DNA from 3 places in the Nesterenkonia lacusekhoensis genome. Region 3 is predicted to be linked to each of the others. Evidence: riboswitches for the same ligand, from Rfam matches in the RefSeq annotation. Region 3 holds a riboswitch; each other region holds the start of a gene.
The links. A riboswitch is a leader RNA that binds a small molecule or an ion and turns the genes downstream of it on or off. The one in region 3 is predicted to bind thiamine pyrophosphate.

Region 1 (5,001 bases), 1.2 Mb from region 3:
GGCGCCCACCCCCTGGCGGGACCAGTCCAGCAGCTCCAGCAGTCCGTCGCTCAGACAGTACTGGTGCAGCACCTCTGCATGGACGGCGGCCTCGGGGTCCTCCTGCGGAAGTGCCGCCAGCAGAACAGGGGAGAAGCGGTCGATGAGTCGGGCGTCATTCACCTGGCCAGCCTATAAGCTCCGGCCCGATCAGCGCCGCCCTCACCAGACCAGCGACCAGGTCCCGGCGGCCATGGCCGCGGCTGTGGCGGCAGCGGCCAGAACGGCACCGCCCAGGACCACCAGCAGGTCCGCCGCGGTGAACTGTGCCGGCCGGGCCCAGCTGCGCGGACCGCCGTCGAAGCCGCGGGACTCCATGGTCACCGCCAGCCGGGTGGCGGTGCGGATGGCCTGGACCAGCAGCCCGAAGATCTGTGAGAGCGTGCTGGCCAGCCGGGAGCCGAAGCCGCGCCCCCTGCCCAGACCCCGGGCCCGCCGCGCATGACCCAATGTGGTCCACTGGGCGGCCAGCATCCCCATCAGCCGCATGGCCGCCAGGGCGCCGAGCACGAACCGCGCCGGCAGCTTCAGCTGCTGGGCCAGGGAGTCGGCCAGGTCGGTGGGATCGGTGGTGGACAGGATGATCACACTGGGCAGCACCATGGCGAAGCCGCGCAGCCCCAGAGCCAGGCCCAGCATCACCGAGCCGGTGCTCACTGTGGTGAAGCCGAAGTCCACCAGCACGCGTCCCGATTCCTCCCCGGCGATGGCGGTGCCCCAGACCGCCAGCAGCGCCCCGACGGCGAAGGGCCAGATCCGCCGCATCAGCGCCAGCGGACGGATCCCCGCCAGAGGCAGCAGGGCGAAGCAGCCCAGGACCACCACCGCCGCGGAGACCAGGTCGATGGAGGCCACCAGGGCCAGGGTGATCAGCACCAGGACGATCAGTTTGCCCAGCGGGCCGCGCCGGCCCAGCCAGGAGGTGGAGCGGACGGCGCCGAAGCCCGGCAGCTCAGGGGAGGAGGCCTCAGGGGTCTCATCCGAGGGCTGACCCGGCGAGGCGGCGGCGCGGCTGTGCTCCGTCACCTCCAGGCGCCTGGCCTGCAGTGCGGTCAGCAGATCCTCGTCATGGGTCACTGCGATGACCGCCCCGCCGGCGTCGAGATGATCGCGCAGCAGGGTCACCAGATCGGCGAAGGCGGCGGCATCCTGACCCGTGGTCGGCTCATCCAGCAGCAGAAGCTCAGCCCCGGAGGCCAGGGCGGTGCCCACGGAGAGCCGCCGCTTCTCGCCGCCGGAGAGGGTGAAGGGGTTGGCCTCGGCCACATGGTTCAGCCGCAGCTGATGGAGCAGGTCCTGCCGGTGCTCCAGCTCCTCAGCCACTGTGGCGCGGAGGAACTGATGCTCGGGCTCCTGGAAGACCATCCCCGAATGTCTGATGAGCTCCTGGGAGGTCATGGCCTCCGGATCCGGCTCCAGGCGGCCGCCATGACGCGGGATCAGCCCGGCCAGTGTCAGCAGCAGCGTGGACTTCCCGACGCCGTTGGGCCCGGTGATGGCCACCGCCTCACCGCCTCGGATGCTCAGCTCCACTCCGCTGAGCACCGGGGCAGGTGGCTGGCGGCTTCGCCAGGTGGTGGTGGGCGGATGCCGATGGACGGCGAGTTCCTCGGCCCGGAGCAGAGTCTCGCCGGTGGGAGAGAGCCCAGTATGAGAAGGCGGAGACCAGTCGGGCAGCACGGCGAGGAAACGATCTGGGCTGTGTGGGTCTGGGGACCTCTGATCGGCGCTGCCGAGCCCCGCTCCGCTGCCGGCCTGTCCGGCGTCGAGGCTGATGACACGGTCCATCGCGGCCGCCCAGCGGTGGGTGCGGTGCTCCACCACCAGCAGAGTGGCCCCGGTGGCCTCAGCTGCGGAGAGTACGGCGTCGCGGACCTGGAGGGCGCCGTCTGGGTCCAGGTTGGCGGTGGGCTCGTCCAGCAGGAGCAGCCCCGGGCGCATCGCCAGGATCCCGGCCAGTGCCAGGCGCTGCTTCTGCCCGCCCGAGAGCTGGGCGGTGGGATGTTCCAGCGGCAGGTGCTCCAACCCCACGGCCTGCAGCGCCTCGCGGACCCGGTCCGGGATCTCCTCGCGGGGCACCGCCAGGTTCTCCGGGGCGAAGGCCACGTCATCGCCCACTCGGGAGAGCACCACGGCCGCCTCGGGATCCTGCTGCATCAGACCGGCCCGGCCGCGGACTTCGGCGGGCTCTGCCCCGTCGATCAGCAGCCGTCCCGAGGTGCTCGCCCCCTCGGCGGGGAGCACTCCGGCCAAGCCGTGCAGCAGCGTGGACTTCCCAGAGCCGGAGGCCCCGGTGATCAGCACCTTCTCCCCGGGACGGATGTCCAGGCTGAGCTCCTCCACCGCGGGGGAGCTGCGGTCCGGATGCTGCCAGGTCCAGGACTCGGCGCGCACTGCGGCACCGGGCGGGGCCTCCGCGCTCGCAGTCTCCGTGCACGCCGTCTCCGGCGAGCTCCATCCAGCCGGTGAGGCTGTCGGCTCCGCCTCCTGTCGGAGATCTTCCGTCTCCCTCACAGCCCGGCCCCTCACAGGACGGGTTCGCGGTGGGCACCGCGGGAGGACAGCGGGCTGAGCACACCGGTTCGGGCCAGGCTGCGGGTTCCCACCCAGGGGAGCAGACCCGCGATCACCGCCCCGGAGAGCGCGAAGCAGCTGATGTGGATGATCGTCTCCAGCGGCGCGTAGGCATAGGAGTGGAGCACGAAGTGATAGTTGATGCCGCCCAGCAGTCCCGCCGCAGCTCCGCCCAGCAGGGCAGGGGGCAGGCTGAACCGGCGGTAGAGCAGCGCCAGGAAGATCAGCTCCGCACCCAGGCCCTGGAAGAATCCGGCCACCAGCACGGTCAGACCGGCCTGGGCGCCCAGCAGCGCGGAGATCGCGGCGGCCACCAGCTCGCAGTACAGGGCGGCTCCGGGCTTGCGGATGACCAGGGCGCCGAGCACTGCGGGGAAGAGCCACATGCCGTGGACCAGGGTCTCCACCGGCGGATAGACAGCGAAGAGGTTGCCCACCAGGTGATAGCTGAGGTTCCAGCCCCAGAAGATCACGCCGGAGGCCACGGCGAGCGTGGAGGCGACGAGGATATCGGCCACGCTCCAGCGCATGGTGCGGCGGGTGCGGGCAGGTGATGGATGCGCTGAGGGCGCAGAGATAGGCATATGCGACTCCCTTCGCAGGTTCTAACCTGGGCAGGTTCTAGGGTCTGGGCCGTGAGCCCACTCTCAGCGCCTGGCCGCATGCCTGCGGCGGACGCTCCCCTGTCGGACAAGGATGTTCAGTTGTGCCGTTCACAGTAGCACCGGCCAGGTCAGCGGTCCATGTCCCCGCCGAGCGATAGCGTGGTCCCATGCGATGGCTCCACACCTCTGACTGGCACCTCGGCCGCGGCTTCCACGGGTATTCGCTGCAGAGCGCCCAGCAGGAGATGCTGGAGACGGTCTGCGCCACCGTCGCTGAGGAGACCGTGGATGTCCTGCTGATCGCCGGTGACGTCTATGACCGCGCGCTGCCTCCGGAATGGGCGGTCCGTGAGCTCGAGTCCTGCCTGGAGGAGCTGGTGGCCGGCGGCACCCGGGTCATCATCACCTCGGGCAACCATGACTCGGCCCAGCGCCTGGGCTTCGGCCGCGGCCTCATGGGGGCCGCCGGAGTTCATCTGCGCACCTCACTGGAGGATGCCTTCACCCCGGTGGAGATCCCCGACGCCGGTCAGGAGGCTTCGTCGCAGGAGACTCCGGGACAGGCGCCCGAGTCGGCGCCGCTGACGCTGGTCTACGGTGTGCCGTATCTGGAGCCGGCCCTGATCCGTGAGCAGCTCGGCCTGGACCGTGCTGATCACACCTCGGTGATGACCGAGGTGGTCCGCCGCATCTGGGAGGACGTGGGCGCTCGCCGTGAGCATCTGGGGCAGCGGCGCACGGTGCGCGTGGTGCTTATGGCTCATCTCTTCGCCGCCCGCGGTGTGGGGTCGGATTCTGAACGGACCATCGGGGTGGATGCTCCTGCCGGGGAACAGATGGATCATCAGGAGCACACTGCCGGTGGGCTGGCTGTGGTGCCGCTGGAGCTCTTCGACGGCTTCGACTACGTGGCCCTGGGACATCTGCATGGCCGGCAGAAGCTCTCCCAGACCGTGCGCTACAGCGGCTCTCCGCTGCGCTTCTCCTTCTCCGAGACCCGCCAGGCCAAAGGGGCCTGGCTGTGGGACTCGCAGGACTGGGAGCAGATCCGCGCCGTGGACTGGTCCATCGGCAGGCCGTTGGCTCAGCTGAAGGGCTCCATCGAAGAGATCCTGGAGCCGGAGACTGTGCAGCAGCACCAGGAGGCCTATCTGCAGGTGACGCTGACCGATCCGGTCCGTCCCGAGCGGGCCTATCAGCGGGTGCGGGAGGCGTATCCGCAGCTGTGCTCCTTCACGCACAGCGGGACCGAGCAGCAGACTCTGCGCACTTACTCCTCCGCCGTGGAGGAGGCGGTCTCCGAGGCTGAGATCATCACCGGCTTCCTCGAACACGTCCGGGGCCGCGGTCCTGCTGAGCAGGAGCAGCAGCTGCTGGAGGAGGCGCTGCAGGCGGTCCGGCTTCAGAGCGGAGCTGAGGCCCGATGAAGCTGCACCTGCTGACCCTGCAGGCCTTCGGCCCGTTCCCGGGCACTGAGATCATCGACTTCGACGCACTGAGCGAGGACGGGCTCTTTCTGCTCAACGGCCGGACCGGATCCGGCAAAACCTTCATCCTCGACGCTGTGACCTTCGCCCTCTACGGTCAGGTGGCCGGCGAACGCAGCGTCACGCGGCTGCGCAGCGACCACGCCGCGCCCGGGGCAGTGCCTCAGGTCAGCCTGGAGTTCACCCTCAGCGGCAGACGCTACCGGGTCACTCGCAGCCCGCAGCACATGCGGCCCAAGCAGCGCGGCACCGGCTTCATCCAGGAGAACCAGAAGGCCCATCTGGAGGTCCAGGAA
Region 2 (5,001 bases), 520 kb from region 3:
GGCGATGAGTGCCGAGACGAAGCGCCGGCTGTACGTGAAGCACGGGATCGGCCCGGGGAAGGAGGAGATCCAAGCCAGGCCGAAGACCGATGCGGATCGGATCAGGGAGCTGGAGCGCGAGGTGGAGAGCCTCAAGCGACTGGTTCATGGCGAGCACCGGATCAGGGCCGGCAAGCGCAGACCGTTTGGAGATAACTGGCTCTTCGTAATTGAGGGTGTGGATCAGTGATTCCAGGACACGGCGTGGCGCTGCCCGGATAGACGTCGAGGTCTTCCGATGATGGAAGTTCTCGCACACTCCATCCGAAAGACCTCGACGTGTCCAAGCCTACTTTCTCATCTCCTGACCTCACGACATTCTGCCGACTCGACTCCCTCGACCTCAATTACGAAGAGCCCGCAAACTCGGCGTGTCCTGGCACACCGCGAACTCCGCGATCCTCGCGCAGGGACATCGACTGCTGATCGACGACCCGACCCGGTTCGACGGGGTCAGCGTCATTGGTGTCGACGAACACGTCTGGCGGCACACCAGGCACGGTGACAAGTACGTCACCGTCATCATCGACCTCACTCCCATCAGCCAGAAAGCAGGCCCGGCACGCCTGCTCGACATGGTGCCCGGACGGTCGAAACAGGTGTTCAAGCAATGGTTGAAAGCCCGACCGAAAGACTGGCGTGATGGCATCGACGTCGTCGCGATGGACGGATTCTCCGGCTTCAAAACAGCCTCCGTTGAGGAACTGCCCGAGGCTGTCGAAGTCATGGACCCGTTCCACGTCGTCAAACTCGCCGGTGATGCCCTCGACGAGGTACGCCGCCGCATTCAGCAGGAGACCACCGGGCATCGCGGACGAGCAACAGACCCGTTGTATCGGGCGCGCAGGACTCTGCACACCGGTGCTGATCTGCTCACGGCCAAACAGCAGGAGAGGATCGTAAGCCTCTTCGCCGACGCCAACTTCACCGCCGTCGAAGTCACCTGGGCCGTCTATCAAGACATTGTGAGCGCCTACCGAACCAACGACGGCAACGAGGGCACAAAGCTCTTACAATCAGTCATCGACGATCTGACGACGAATCTGCCGACAGGACTGGTCGAGCTCAAACGGTTAGGACGGACTCTGAAGCGTCGAGCTGCTGATATCCTGGCGTTCTTCACCCGACCGGGAACGTCGAACGGGCCTACTGAAGCGATCAATGGCAGGCTCGAACATCTACGCGGGTCAGCGCTGGGGTTCCGCAACCTCACGCACTACATCGCGAGATGTCTGCTCGAGTCCGGTGGCTTCAGACCAGTTCTACACTCTCAATTACGATGAGCCGGTTTAGTGCTACTCCGTCATGTTGAGTACGTCGATCGGTACGGTGTCTTGGGGATGGAATAAGTCGAGATCGACAGTCACCAAAACACCCGGATCGTCACGGCACCAGCGTGAGCATCAGATACGCAACAGGCTTGGTGACCTGCGGGTGATCAGATTCGAGGAGAACACGTTCGGTAAGGCTTGCGTGTTCCGTGCGGACCATATATAGCACGGTCATCGCCCTGCGGGCGCCCCCATTGTCGACGCTACCGGTCTGTCCCACAGGAGACGGTGGCCTTCCACGCACATGCCACTGGCGATCCGACGTCCCCATCCCACGGTTTTGCTCGCACCCGGTGATCGCACCCAGGAACACGTGCGAGATTGTCTCGTGCTCCGAGGAGGGCTGACATACTGCGGGAGTATGTCGCTGCGGGTTTCTGTTAAGCTCGTGGCACTCTAGACGTTGGCTAGCACCTTCGATACAGTCGTTCAACGACACGGGGTGCCCGAGAATGGGCTGAGATTACACCCGAGAACCTGATCGAATTAGCATTCGCGAAGGGATGTCAGTGCTCTGATGGGTCACATCTTTCGGCTCCGGTGGAGTGGGTGAACGCCAGGCCTCATTCTTGTCGCACGACCGTGTTCTGATCTCTTCTAGTCGCTTCTACACAACGTCGGAAAGGACGAGAGGACACTATGAGCCAACGATTCAGTCAAGAACTTCTCGAGACCAACCGGGAGACCTGGGAGCAAGCCATTAACCACCGGTTTGTGACCGAGCTTTTTGAAGGCTCTGTTGATGATGAGGTCATGGCCGGGTATCTGGACCAAGACTACCGCTTTTTTGAAGCCTTCTTGCAACTGCTTGGTGCCGCTATTACCACCGCAGATCGCCTCGAAGCACGGTTGCGCTACGCCAGTTTCGCTGGGGAGATGGCTAACAGCGAGGACACCTACTTCCAGCGGGCCTTCGAGGCTTTGGGTGTGAGCGATGAGCTCCGCGCTGCTACTCCGGACACCCCGAGTGCAGCCGGATTCTGCGATCTGATGCGAGAGGCTGCCGCGTCTCAAAACTACAGTGCCGTTGTGGCGGTCTTGATGGTCACCGAATGTCTCTACCGGGACTGGGCGGCCAAAGCCCCGCAGAACCGGCCCGAAAGCTTTATCTATCACGAGTGGATCACCCTGCACGATAACGCCGATTTCCTGGACTTTGCGACGTTTCTGGAACAAGAGGCGGACCGCTCTGGGGCCCAGGATGCCCAGACTGCTCACGACTACTTCCGTCGGGCGGTGGAGCTAGAACTCGCTTTCTTTAATGACACCTACACATACCCGCTGAACGGAATTCACGCATGACCTTGTTCCACGACCTTAAAGAGGCCAATCTTGAGGTATGGCAGTCCTATACCCGCCACGAATTTATCCGCAAACTCGCTGATGAGTCCCTGGAATTGGCAGCGTTCCAGCGCTATTTGATTCAGGACTACCACTTTTTGATTCACTTTGCCCGAGCCTACGGTCTAGCCGTGTACAAACAGACCACCTTGGAAGGTATTCAGCACTCCATGGACGGGCTCAAGAATATTGTCTGGGAGACCGGGTTACATACCTCGATGACCGCTGAATGGGGTATTAGCCCAGAGGAGCTCAACGCCACGCCCGAGGATCTGGGCACGGTGGCATACACCCGCTATGTGATTGACACCGCGGTGACTGGCACCCTGCTTGATTTGTACGTGTCGCTGTCTCCGTGCCTGATTGGATACGCCGAGATTGGCGCCGAAATCGCCCACGTATTGGAAGATAATCCAGACCACCCATATCGGCAATGGATCGAAACATATATCGACCCGCAGTTCGTTAAGGCCTCGGAAGAAGAAATCAAGAACCTCGACACGCTTGCCGGTGAGGGGCCGTTGTCTGAACAACGCTTTGCCGAGCTGTCACGGATCTTTGCCACGGCCTCGCGTCTCGAGGCAGAGTTCTGGCAACAAGCGCTGTGAACAACACTGTGACGCTTAGGCTCGCATGGCCATGTGATGGACAGGTCCGTGTCCGGTCTGCGGAGCGTAGGAGAGTTCCCATTCTGCTCCAGCGGCCAGGGCACGGGTCAAGTCGGTCTGCCCTTGACCAATGGCTGAAGACAGCGTGCACCCGGTGCCGTGGGTATTGCGGGTCGTGACGCGGGGAACCTTCAAGGAGTGCGCCGCACCGTCAATGACCACGACGTCGGTGATTTCTGGATCGTTATGGTCCAAGTGTCCGCCTTTGACTATGACCGCTCGTGGCCCGTGCTGGGCAAGAGCATGGGCTTGCCGGGCCATGTGCTCGAGTGTTTCGGCAGGTGATTCACCATGTCCAGAGCGGCATCATCGTCGGAGAGCGTGTCACCGCTGGTGGCCACCAGCACCGGGTCCAGCACGATCACACCAAACCTTGTGTGAGGCTCGGCAATGATTTTCGCGGTGGCTTCCACCGTTGCGGCAGAGCCGAGCATCCCAATTTTGGTGGCATCAACCGGAAGATCATCGAGCACCGAGGCGATCTGGGTCCGGAGGCCCTCCTGATCTGATCGCGTTCAGTTGTGGTGGCGGTGACGGGATAAGAGCCCTAGCGGCCAGATAACTGCTCATGCCACGGGTGTGACCCGGGGTGGTGAGCCCAGCAATCAGCAGCCGATACATGGATAGGTGATCGACAGTGGCACAGACCGAAACCCCGCTTCAGCAGCGGATGCGCCAGCAGCAGGGCGATGCGGAGTTCTCTCGCAACGTGAAGTCTCAGGCCGAGCAGCACCGGCTGATGGAGCAGCTCAACGAGCAGCAGCGCCAGCAAGAGCGCGACCAGGAGCGTCAGCTCCAGGATCAGGAGCAGGAAGCTGCTCAGCGTGAGGCCGCAGAGCAGGAGCGGCTGGCCCAGGAGGCCCGCGAGGAGCAGCAGCGTGAGCAGGAGATCGCAGAGCGTGAGGCTGCCGAGATGGACGCCCGCGAGACCGAGCAGGCTGAGCGTGACTCCCGGGAGGCATCAGAGCGAGAGGAGCAGTCCCAGGAGCAGGAGCGTCAGCCCTCCTCCCGTGAGCTGTTCGCCAAGCAGGCGGATCGCTCCCGTGAGACTGCACAGAGCCGAGGTCTCGGCCGGTGAGCGGCAAATCCTCCTCGAATGAGAAAACCCCCGGAGATCTGATCTCCGGGGGTTACTCGTGTGTGCGGTGAGGATCAGTTCTCGAAGAAGTCGTCGTCCTCCTCGGAGTCCTCGTCATCGGTGTCGCCGTCGCCCTCGCCTGAGTAGTCCCAGCCGAGGTCCTCGGTGCCCTCCTCGTTGGCGCCGTACATCTCGGTCATGGTGCCGTCGGAGGTGATGAAGAACTTCTCGGGACCGTTGGACTGCAGCGCTACCTCGAGAGAGTCCACGTCGAGGGGTTCCATGATGGTTTCGCCGGACTCATCATCAAACTCACCGGTGGAGATCTCCAGCTCCCGGCCCTGTAGCTCGCGGAAGACGATCTCGGCGATCTCGGGACCGACCTCCTCCAGGTGCTCAGGGTCCTCGAAACGCTGCATGAACACGGTGATCTCTTCCTCGCCGTCGAACTGCGGCTCGCCCTCACCGACCTCCTCGTCGATGATCGGCTGGATCTCACCCTCCAGTACGTCGTCCAGCGAGGTGGACTCCTCGACCTCCGCGT
Region 3 (5,001 bases):
CTGGCCTGGGGGCTCATGCTGCTCACGGCGCCGGTCAGCGCACATGTGGTGGGCCGGGCTGGGTACCGGACCAAACACATGCGCGCCGACCTGCTGACCGAGGACGAGCTCGCCGCCGCCGTGGACCGGGTCGGTCGCGAACCAGGTCCACGGCGCGAGGTCGACGACCGCTGAAGCGACCCTGTGGGGTCTCAGCTCGGACCGTGAGTCGGGCCCTGGAAGAGCCGGTCCCGAGTCGGCCTCTCAGCTGAGGATCAGACCTCGGCCTTATCGCCCTTGATCTTCCTCACTGCGGACTTGGCGCCGCGCTGGGAGAGCACCTGCACGCCTGCGGAGATCGCGGCTGAGGTGACGGAGAAGACCAGTGCCTTCTGCAGCGAGATGTTCTCGTCGTCGTCGCCGTGCGGGGTGTCCTCGTCTCCGGTGACCTGCTTCCAGACGGTCTCGAAGACCTTGGTGGCCACGAAGCCTCCGCCGAACGCGATGCCTGTGGTCAGCAGCTTGTCCATGATCTTGTCCATCGTGATACCTCCATGCTCTGATCAGCGCCGTTCCTTCCACGCCCAGCCTAGCGGAGCGCCCCGCACGAACGTCAGCTCAGGTGCTCCCGCAGGGTGGTCCCCTCGTAGTCCTCCCGGAAGCGGCCGCGGCGCTGCAGCTCGGGGATCACCTGCTCCACGAAGTCCTCCACCCCATAGGGCAGCGAGGGCGGCATCAGGTTGAACCCGTCGGCGCCGCCCTCATCCAGCCAGCGCTCGATCTCATCGGCGATCGACTCCGGCGTGCCCACCATGGTGCAGTGGCCCCCGCCGGCGGCCAGTCGGCCCAGCAGCTGCCGAACTGTGGGCCGTTCGGTCTCCACGATCCGCAGGATGGTGGCGTAGCGCCCCTTGGGCCCGCTGAACTCCTCCAGCGGCGGCAGCTCCGGCACCGGGGCGTCCAGCTCCCATGCGGAGGCGTCCTGGCCCACGAACACACTGAGCTGACGCAGCGAGCTGTCCACCGGCAGCAGCTCGTCCAGGGCGCGCTGCTTGGCCCGGGCCTCCTCCATCGTGGAGCCCACATAGGTGACCAGCCCGGGCATGATCGCCACGGAGTCCGGATTCCGCCCGAGCTCCGCGATCCGGCGCCGCACATCGCCCCGGTACTGTTGCCCGGCGGCCAGGTCATAGGCCACTGCATAGATGCCCTCCGCGCGGCGCGCTGCCAGGTCCCGTCCCTGCTCCGAGGCTCCGGCCTGGAACAGCACGGGGCGGCCCTGGGGCGGGCTGGGCACGTTGAGCGGCCCGCGCACGCTGAAGTGCTCGCCGTCGTGGTTCAGCTCGCTCAGCTGCGAGCCGTCCACATAGCGTCCGGGGGCACCGGCGTCGTCGGCGCGGTGCTCCCGCTCGATGAGGATCGACGACGCCGGCCAGGACTGCCAGAGCCCCAGCACCACATCGACGAACTCCTCCGCCCGGGCATAGCGCACGGCGTGCTCGGGCATCTGCGCCATGCCATGGTTCTGCGCCTCGGCGTCGAACATGGAGGTGACCACGTTCCAGCCGATCCGTCCGCCGGAGATGTGGTCCAGGCTGGCCAGCATGCGTGCGGCGTGGAAGGGCGTGAAGAAGGTCGCCGAGACCGTGCTGACCAGTCCGATCCGTTCGGTGGCCCCGGCCAAGGAGGACAGCAGGGTCAGCGGCTCCAGGTGCCAGAGCGGACCATCCTCCACCGCCGTGATGGAGGTGGAATGCCCGTCCGCGAAGAAGACGGCGTCGAGCTTCCCGCGCTCGGCGATCTGGGCCAGCTCCTGGTAGTACTCGACCGACCTGAGCCGTTCGGCGTGGGAGTCGGCGGCTCGCCAAGCGGCCGAGTGATGTCCGACCCCGTGGATGAACAGGTTGAAGTGGGCCTGCCGTCGGCCCGCAGCGGCGCTCGTGCTCATCCCTTGACCAGGCCGCCGTCGACGATCAGGTTCTGCCCGGTGACTCCGCGCGCCCACGGCGAGGCGAAGAACAGCACGGCATCGGCCAGCTGCTCGGGCGTGGTGACGCTGCGCAGCGGTGTGCCCGCGGCGATGCCCTCGAAGACCTCCTCCGGTGTGGCCGCGGAGGCGTCGGTGGTCTGTAGCAGGCCGCCGGAGACCATGTTGACGGTGATCCCGGAAGGTCCCAGGTCATCGGCGAAGGTCCTGGTCAGTGAGAGCAGGGCGGCCTTCGCCGCGGTGTAGTCGTGGTAAGGCACCACCGGGTGCTGGAACAGGTTGGTGCCGATGCTGATCACCCGCCCGATGCCGGCGTCGACCATCGACGGCAGGGCCGCCTGGATGACGTTCAGCGCTCCCTTCACCGAGCCTTCGAACTGCCCGGAGAGCTCCTCGTAGGTGATCTCCTCGGCGTGGGAGCGGGCGTCGCCGTTGAAGACGAAGTCCACCAGGGCGTTGTTCACCACGGTGGTGATCGGGGCGCCGAAGTGCTCGGCGGCGGTGCTGATCAGGGACTCCACGGCGCTGCGGTCGCGGACGTCAGCGGGGAGGGCCAGGGCACGGCCGGCGTGTTCGTCGGCCAGTGCCTGAGCGGCCTCGGCGGAGGAGCGGTAGTTGATCACCACGCGGGCTCCCTGGGCGAGGAATGCCCGGCAGATGGCGGCGCCGAGCCCGCGCGCCCCTCCGGTGACCAGGACGATCTGCTCGGACAGGGCCGGTGCGGACCCGGGGGAGGGGATGCCGGCTGCGGGGCCGGCGTCGGGAGTGGGTGTTGAAGCGGTCATGCGCTCATGCCTCTCTGTTCAGAGGCGAAGGCAGCCCGTGCGGCGATGCGCTGATCCGCGGGCAGAAGCCTCGCGGGTGCGGCTGGGCCGGACATTCCCTTCGCCAGTGCTAACTGGATCAGGTTCGACGGGTGTCATCTCAGCCCCGGTCCTCGCCGGACGGGGCACCCCGTGTCACAGCCCTATCCCACCATGAGTGGCGCAGAACTCTCAATCGCTGGGGCCGTCCACGTCCCGTCGATCGGCATCTTTGAGCCGGGTCCGCGCCGCTCTGCCGACCCATCTGTGCCAATGGATGAGGGGAGAGGCGCCGTCAACCTGGCCTGCGTACGTGGTGTGATCAGATACGCGCGGAACTGAAGCCGATTCGGCAGGAATTACGCGCGTATCTGATCACACCCCCGGGCACCGAGACGATGAGGGGTGAGGGGCTCAAACTGTCGCTAGCGGCTTCCTCAGCGACAGTTATCTTCATAGGTGTCGCTAACGGGCCAGCCCTCGCTCCGTGCTAAGGCCCGGCCATCGGCACAGATGAGTGGGGTCGGAGCCGTTCTGACGACTCAGACGTGCCAATGGACGCAGGATTGAGCAGAGTCTGCCCAAGGGCCCTCAGAGATCGCGGGCGTTGGCCAGCACCGGGATGAGCCGCTGGGTGTGCTCCACCGTCTCGAGGTCCACGTCCACGGTCAGCAGCTGCGGCGCCTCGCCGGCCTGGGCCAGGACCCTGCCGGTGGGTGAGACCATCAGAGAGTGCCCGACGCCGGTGGGCGCCTGCTCCGGAGCTTCCACTCCGGCGGCGCTGGGCAGACCCTGCCCGCAGGCCACGATGTACTGTGTGGAGTCCAGCGCCCGGGCCCGGGCCAGCAGCTCCCACTGTTCCACTTTGCCCGGTCCGGCGCCCCACGAGGCGGGAACCAGCGTGGCGGCGGTGCCGGCGCGGGCGTGGGCGGTGAAGAGGTCGGGAAAGCGGATGTCGTAGCAGGTGGCCAGCCCCAGCGTGACTCCGTCCACCTCGAACCGGACCAGTTCGTCTCCGGGCTGGACCGTCTTGGACTCCTTGAAGCCGAAGGCGTCGTAGAGGTGGACCTTGTCGTAGGAGGCGTGCACTCCGTGCCCGACGGCGATGAGCGTGTTGGTCACCCGGTCGCGCCCTTCGGCGCTGGGGGTCCCAGGGGTGAACATGCCTGCGACCACGATGACGCCGTTGATCTCGGCGATCTCCTTGACCGCGGAGGCCCAGGGGCCGTGGATCGGCTCGGCGATGGGGGTCAGCGGATGTCCGAACGCTCGCTGGGTGGCCTCGGGGAAGACCACCACCCGCGCGCCCTGACGGGCTGCGAGCTCGGTCCACTTCTCGACCTGGCGGAGGTTCTCCCGGACGTCCGGGCCTGTGACGATCTGTGCGGCGGCGATACGCATACGCTCAGCGTACTCCCGCTGACCTGGGGCTGAGGAGGGCCTGCCGTCCTCCGATCCTCGCTCAGTTCAGCGGGTGGTTGACCGGCAGGTCCTGCTTCAGGAATGCGGTCAGCTGTTCGGTGAGCTCCTGGTCGACCTCGAGCTCGCGGTCTTCGATCCGTGCCACGGGTGTCGCATAGCGCAGCGAGGAGCACAGCCACACGTGGTCGGCGTCGTAGAGGTCCTCCGGAGTGAGCGGGCCGTAGCCCAGCTGCCAGCCGGCCTCGGCCGCGGCGGCGAAGATAGCCCCCTGGGTGGTTCCGGGCAGGATGCCGGTTTCCAGCTCCGGAGTGGTCAGCCGCGGCGGCTCGCCCTCGGTGCCGCGGTGCACCAGCAGGACGGTGGAGGTGGGGCCCTCTAGGACCTTGCCGTCGGAGGAGGTGAAGACGACGTCGTCGAACCCGGTCGCCTTGGCGTGGCGCAGTGCGGCCATGTTCACCGCGTAGCTCAGCGTCTTCGCGCCCAGCAGCAGCCAGGGGGCGCGTTCGGCGGCACGAGCGTCGTAGCCGCGGTCCAGCAGGGTCACAGCGATGGGCCTGCCCCGGCCGGCACGCATCTCCGGCGAGATGGGGGTCAGCAGGGTCCAGTAGGTGCCGGCGAAGGCCGGGTCGTCAGAGGCCGGCTCGCCGTCCACACCGCGGGTGGCCACCAGCCGGATGGAGAGCTCCTCAGGCAGCACGCCGCGGGTGCGGTACTCTTCGATGCCCAGCTCCACTGCGGCCCGCCAGGACTCCGCCGGCGGGATCCCGATGCCGGTCAGTTCGGCGGAGCGGGCCAGCCGGTCCACGTGTG

Region 1: another riboswitch for thiamine pyrophosphate. It lies ahead of JOF45_RS04420 (ECF transporter S component); the one in region 3 lies ahead of JOF45_RS10035 (3-oxoacyl-ACP reductase).
Region 2: another riboswitch for thiamine pyrophosphate. It lies ahead of JOF45_RS12645 (TenA family protein); the one in region 3 lies ahead of JOF45_RS10035 (3-oxoacyl-ACP reductase).

What each region holds. Positions count from the first base shown of each region.
Region 1 is NZ_JAGINX010000001.1:911,952-916,952, forward strand. It holds gene JOF45_RS13245 (ADP-ribosylglycohydrolase family protein) at 1-162, opposite strand, end outside; gene JOF45_RS04415 (ATP-binding cassette domain-containing protein) at 202-2,553, opposite strand; gene JOF45_RS04420 (ECF transporter S component) at 2,565-3,197, opposite strand; TPP riboswitch at 3,188-3,308, opposite strand; gene JOF45_RS04425 (exonuclease SbcCD subunit D) at 3,386-4,645, shown strand; gene JOF45_RS04430 (AAA family ATPase) at 4,642-5,001, shown strand, end outside.
Region 2 is NZ_JAGINX010000001.1:2,648,332-2,653,332, reverse strand. It holds gene JOF45_RS12655 (hypothetical protein) at 1-229, shown strand, start outside; partial or broken gene JOF45_RS12650 (ISL3 family transposase) at 390-1,322, shown strand; TPP riboswitch at 1,799-1,891, shown strand; gene JOF45_RS12645 (TenA family protein) at 2,010-2,672, shown strand; gene JOF45_RS12640 (TenA family protein) at 2,669-3,319, shown strand; partial or broken gene thiD (bifunctional hydroxymethylpyrimidine kinase/phosphomethylpyrimidine kinase) at 3,335-3,852, opposite strand; gene JOF45_RS12625 (hypothetical protein) at 4,017-4,457, shown strand; gene JOF45_RS12620 (hypothetical protein) at 4,532-5,001, opposite strand, start outside.
Region 3 is NZ_JAGINX010000001.1:2,126,479-2,131,479, reverse strand. It holds gene mnhG (monovalent cation/H(+) antiporter subunit G) at 1-174, shown strand, start outside; gene JOF45_RS10045 (DUF4235 domain-containing protein) at 255-521, opposite strand; gene JOF45_RS10040 (LLM class flavin-dependent oxidoreductase) at 593-1,927, opposite strand; gene JOF45_RS10035 (3-oxoacyl-ACP reductase) at 1,924-2,751, opposite strand; TPP riboswitch at 2,829-2,933, opposite strand; gene JOF45_RS10030 (carbon-nitrogen hydrolase family protein) at 3,361-4,170, opposite strand; gene JOF45_RS10025 (aminotransferase class IV) at 4,232-5,001, opposite strand, start outside.